Saccharophagus degradans 2-40: one gene and its partner. Each later gene encodes a partner of the first gene's protein in a complex. Links are inferred from orthologs where the notes say so. Each region holds a gene or a part of one and is shown on either strand. Other genes may lie near its edges.

The links. Proteins that work in one complex are often made in the same cells at the same time.
Region 2: the proteins of ssb (region 1) and sbcB are in contact, whole or in part, in a crystal structure (PDB 3C94), measured with the Escherichia coli proteins. The link is inferred for Saccharophagus degradans 2-40 from one-to-one orthologs.

What each region holds. Positions count from the first base shown.
Region 1 is NC_007912.1:1,277,444-1,280,249, reverse strand. Bases 77-2,806 are described here. They hold ssb (single-stranded DNA-binding protein), read right to left. Parts: upstream 1,841-2,806; coding sequence 1,313-1,840; downstream 77-1,312. Other genes in these bases: SDE_RS05240 (MFS transporter), read right to left, coding at 1,979-2,806; SDE_RS05250 (sugar nucleotide-binding protein), read right to left, coding at 340-1,239; fabB (beta-ketoacyl-ACP synthase I), read left to right, coding at 77-244. Outside these bases: more of fabB, read left to right, coding at 1-76. UniProt on the Escherichia coli protein: Plays an important role in DNA replication, recombination and repair. Binds to ssDNA and to an array of partner proteins to recruit them to their sites of action during DNA metabolism. Acts as a sliding platform that migrates on DNA via reptation.
Region 2 is NC_007912.1:3,035,290-3,038,268, forward strand. Bases 21-2,923 are described here. They hold sbcB (exodeoxyribonuclease I), read right to left. Parts: upstream 2,250-2,923; coding sequence 792-2,249; downstream 21-791. Other genes in these bases: SDE_RS12525 (SapC family protein), read left to right, coding at 21-22; SDE_RS12530 (DUF6445 family protein), read left to right, coding at 21-788; can (carbonate dehydratase), read left to right, coding at 2,349-2,923. Also shown: more of SDE_RS12525, read left to right, coding at 1-20; more of SDE_RS12530, read left to right, coding at 15-20; more of can, read left to right, coding at 2,924-2,978. UniProt on the Escherichia coli protein: Degrades single-stranded DNA (ssDNA) in a highly processive manner.

The DNA of each region.
Region 1 (2,806 bases):
CACCAAATCTTTAACTGGTCACAGCCTCGGCGCAACCGGCGTTCAAGAAGCTATCTACACCATGCTAATGATGAACAATAACTTTATTGCCGGCTCAGCCAACGTTGAAACCATCGACCCAGCTGCTGAAGGCATGCCGATTGTTACCGCATCGAAAGATGCCAACATCGAAAGCGCCATGTCCAACAGCTTTGGCTTCGGCGGCACCAACGCCACATTAGTTTTCAAAAAGTATTCCGCTTAACTCCGTTTAACTACAAGCGTATTCGCGAAAACTAAAAAGGCCGCTTACTTAAGCGGCCTTTTTTATTGGCAAACTAATTTGCTCAATCAGCAAACTTACTTTTTATCTGATGCTTTTAAATCGAGCAGATGGCTATATTGAGCATTACCTTTCAACCATTGTGCCACAAGGTTCTTAAAGCCCTTTCGCCACGTGGGCAATTGGATGCCAAAGTTATCGGTACAGCGACGCCCTAGAATATTTGCACTACCCACAAAGTGGTATCGACTGTCGTCTTTACTGGCAACAGTTGGCAACTGCAAGTCTTGCTGATAATCGGCATTAAATACACGCACCAACTGGTCACCCAGCTCGGCTTCAGAGCAACTATCTGCACTGTGTAGGTGGAACACACCCCAGTTTTCAGCCCCACAAAGTATTTGCTGCGACATGGCAACCAAGGCCTTGGCCAAAAACTCTTTCGGTAAAGGGCAGCCAAAGTGATGATCCGATACAACCAACTTGCTATCGCGCTCAAGCAGCGGCGGAATTAATTGCGCAAAGACACTATCGACGGCGCTATTTAACAACCACCCAGTGCGCACGATAATTTTTTGAGAAAGGTTAGCGTACAGTGCTTCTAGCTTATTAAGCCTCACCCCCAGCTCATCCTGCGCACCGGGCTCTGCATCTTCCTGCAGAGCAGTAACAGAATAGCCTTCACCAAAAACACGGTATGAGGAGACTTGAATAATAGGAACATTATTCACTGCACAGTAAGCCACCACTTGGCTCACTTGCTCGAGATAAGCGTCATCGATATCTGCAAGAGTAGAAGGCAGTAAACTGATTATCGCGTTGGGGCGCACAGACTCCAGCCACTGCTCCCTAGCCGCGGGGTTAGAAGCTTGGGCATCATCCTGCACAACAATTTCGTACGGTAAATCTTCGAGTGTTGCCGACAGCACAGCCTCGAGCTCACGATTAGGACACCAAGATAGTATTTTAAAAGCCAAAAGGTAGCTCCATTAAGCGAGCAAAAAGAAAAGCCCTAAAGAACTTAGGGCTTACCTGCAAAACGTTATGTTTTTAGAATGGAATATCGTCGTCAAAGCTGTCCATGTCTGGCGCAGGAGGCGCAGCTGGGGCTGGAGCAGGCTGTGGACGACCGCCGCCGTATGCTGGCGCACCACCACCTTGCTGGGCAGGGGCTTGAGCAGGCGCTGGGCGACTAGGGGCATTTTGATAACCGCCGCCCATACTGTCATCGCTGCCACCGCGAGAGTCGAGCATTTGCATCTCGTTCGCGACAATTTCAGTAGTGTAACGATCTTGGCCACCTTGATCTTGCCACTTGCGTGTACGCAGAGCGCCTTCGATATAAACTTTGCTGCCCTTGCGTAAATATTCGCCGGCAATTTCCGCTAAGCGATTAAAAAACACTACTCGGTGCCATTCAGTGCGCTCTTGCGCTTGACCGGTTTGCTTATCCTTCCATGTTTCTGACGTTGCAATACTTACGTTAGTAATTGCTGCGCCACTGGCAGTGTATTTGGTTTCTGGGTCTTGCCCTAGATTACCAACAATAATGACTTTATTTACACCTCGTTGCGCCATGATTCCTCCAAATTATGTAGTGCCATCGCGATAGATATAGGCCCCGTATGACGGCAGGCACCCAATCTTTAATATCGCTATGCGAATGTCAAACGGCTATTCTAGATCATTGCTGAAAAGCCCGTCTATGATGGCGCTTTATTGCGCCGCAATCAAATCATCCAACTGGGACCTATCCAGCTCTCGATTATCTACTTTTAAATACAACAAACCTTCCTGCTCGACCCACAGAGCCTCTACTACGCCCGGCAATGTGAGTACATCAATCGCACACTGTGCGCCGCTTTCACGCTGAACGCCCATACACATGCTGCTTAAGTGGCGCGGAGTGCGCATAGATGCAGCTACTGCGAACCAAGCGGCAGCGCAAAGCGCGCCAGCAGCGAACAGGCCATCCATACCCCACAGGGTAAAAATGTAACCTCCAACAGACCCGCCAATAAACGCCCCTAAAAACTGGCTAGTGGAATACACCCCCATCGCCGTGCCTTTGGCACCTACAGGTGCAAGCTTACTGACCAACGAAGGCAAACAAGCCTCCAGCAGGTTAAACGCCACGAAAAACAGCAGCATTAGCAATAAAAACGGCCAGCCCGCCAACGGAACAACCGCTAAGCTAGCTTGCGAAACAACAAGCACAGCAATGGCAAACAAGAAAACGGGCTTTAACTTGCGATTGCGCTCAGCAACCATAATGAGCGGCAGCACTACGCCCAACGCGATAGCCAACATTGGCAAGTAAACCTGCCAATGCTTACCCCGAGGAATACCTAAACTACTTTCCACTACAACAGGAATTGCCAAGAAACAGGCCATTAGCAACGCGTGCAAAGTAAAAATACCGAAATTTAAACGCAGCAGCTCGGTGTTTTTAAGGGTTTGCATAATAAGCTCTGGCACCGCGCCACTGTCGCGGTGAGAGTGCCCTACTTGCGGCGGGCGAGGCACTAAAAAGATCACAATGCA
Region 2 (2,979 bases), 1.8 Mb from region 1 along the record:
GTTAAAAAAGCTAAGTGACTAGGCAAACTCAGCAGACAACACAAGCACCACAGCCAAGCCAACAGCCGCACGCAACTAAACAGCACCCCACTGCTGGCTCGCCCTCACCGCACATTGAGGTAATTGAGTACGGCAATGAAAAAAATCGTATTTTAATAATCGACAATGCATTTGCCCATTGCGACCAACTTCGCAATGCAGGGCTTTCCAAATACTTCGTTGGTGACGACACCAACTTTTATCCAGGTATACGCGCGCCCGCGCCAGAAGATTATAAAAAGCAACTTAATGCACTGCTGCACCAACCAATAATAGACACCTTTAGCCTGTCCTCTGCTACTGAGCTAGAACTCGGGGTAAGCGCCTATTCACTGCCCGCACAACCACAGGAAACCCTCAGACCCATTCAGTGTATCCCACATATCGATGCACCAGATGCCAATCAATTTGCAGTGGTGCATTACATCGCAACGCAACCTTTTGGTGGCACTGGGTTTTATCGGCATATAGAATCTGGCTTAGAGAGCATCAACCCAACCAACGTGAAACAATATTTCGCCGAGGTTAAGCAACAGGCAATACAGGAAGGGAAAAAACTCATTCGCTATATGAATGGCAGCAACACGCTATTTGAGCGCATTGCCAGCATAGAATTTAAATTTAACAGGCTAGTTGTTTATCGCGGCAATTACTTACACGCGGGTAATTTAGATGCACGCCGCGATATTAACGCCAACCCAGAAATGGGCCGCCTTACTTTAAACAGCCTTATTAAAGCTAAAGGCTAACCCCTACCTTATTATTAATTGGCTTTGTTTACTTACGTATTGCTCCAGCGCTTTAATAATATCTAATTTTTTAGCTATTTGCTCTGGGCTTTGGTCTTGCTGCTGCTCTAGCTCTGCTCGTATATTTACAAGCTTGTCGTTTAGCTCGCTTAACGATAACACCCCATCGCCACCGTCTTTTAACCGCTGGCTTACAAACTCTCGCCACTCGGCCCGCTCGCTATCGGTTAAATCGTCAGGAAAATTACGCGCCTTATAACGCAGCAACATATCGTTTAACCGCTTATCACTAAATACAAAATTGTGTTTCGATAGTTCCGCGCCATTCGCCTTGCGCACATCTGCCATTACGTATTTATCTGTGTCACCCACAAAGCCGTCGTACAGCATACGCTCTGGGTCTAAGCTACCTTCAAACTCGTTTGTGGCAAATACCTGCTGCAGCTTTTCTGTTATATCCATACGCTGCAACTGCGACCAATGCTTTTCGCACTGTGCCTTATCTATACCCAATCGCGCCTGCGCCTGTTCGTCTAGTATTTTAGGCGTTAGAAGTATGGGGCATTTATTTAAATGAATTAACTTAACCGGCAAGCGTTCTACGCCTTCGGGTAAATCTTTGGTTGCGGTAAATATACGCGCTCTAATCTCATCTGCAGACAAATCAAAAAGTGGTTTCGGGTCGGCATTTAAATTAATAACTATTACTGCATTTTTGTTAACGGGATGATAAGCCAAAGGCGCTATCAAACCGGCACAGCCATTTTCGGATGAAAACTTTGATGAGATATGTAGCATTGGCTTTTTACTTGCCACATCCAACAACTTAGTTGCCTCACGCTTACCGCGATTATTGACAACATGCTCATACAAAGCAGGCTGCTTTTCACGAACCAAACGCGCCAGTTTAATGGTAGCCTCAACATCGGAATACGCATCGTGCGCCGACGCATGCACAATGCCATTTACTTTAGTTAAGTTTTCTAATCTAAAACTTGGCTTGCCGTCCACAACCGGCCATTCTATGCCTTCTGGCCGCAATGCATAGCATAGGCGCACCATATCAATAATATCCCAGCGCGAATTACCGTTGCGCCACTCGCGCTCGTAGGGGTCAAAATAATTGCGGTACAACGTATAACGGGTAACTTCATCATCAAAACGAATAGAATTATAGCCCACACCACAGGTGCCCGGTTTGGCCAATTCGCGATGTATTTGTTTAATAAATTCGCGCTCAGTTACGCCTTTAGCGAGGGTTTCTTGCGGTGTAAGCCCTGTCACTAAACAGGCTTCGGGGTTAGGCCAAATATCCTCTGGTGGCTTGCAATATATTACCAGTGGCTCGCCAATAATATTTAGATCCATATCGGTGCGCACGCCAGCAAATTGGCTAGGCCGATCTACAGCAGGGTTTGCGCCCCATGTTTCGTAGTCGTGCCAATAAAATGTTTTTTGCATGCTCCGCTTCCTGTTTTTTTTGCGTTATACTTGCGCGCCAGTACGACAATGCAATGGCGAACCGCGCACCGTTGGTGTGCATAATAGAGTTGAGGCACTATGAACGATTTAGATAATCTTTTCCAGAGCAACAAAGATTGGGCAGAAGCAATTAAGGCCGAAGACCCGCACTTTTTCGAAAAACTTTCTGCACAACAGTTCCCTGAGTACTTGTGGATTGGCTGCTCTGATAGCCGCGTACCCGCCAACCAAATTGTTGGCTTAATGCCAGGTGAAATGTTTGTACATCGCAACATTGCTAACTGTGTGGTACACACCGACCTAAACTGCCTTTCTGTAATTCACTATGCGGTATCGGTTCTTAAAGTTAAGCACATTATTGTAACTGGCCACTACGGCTGTGGCGGTGTGGCAGCCGCGCTCACCAATCAACAATTTGGCTTGGTAGACCACTGGATTCGCAATATCCGCGATGTGTACCAAAAACAAAAAGCCGAGCTAGAAAACATTACCGACGAGAAAGAGCGCTTGAACCGGTTATGTGAGCTAAACGTTAAGCAACAGGCGCTAAATGTAACTGCGCTACCCGCTGTGCAAAACGCATGGAAAGAAGGCCGAGAGCTTACTGTACACGGCTGGATTTACTCACTTGAAGATGGCCTACTGAAGAAGCTTACCGACAGTATCGGCAGCATTGAGCAGGTTGCAGAGCAGTTCCGCGTTATCTAAG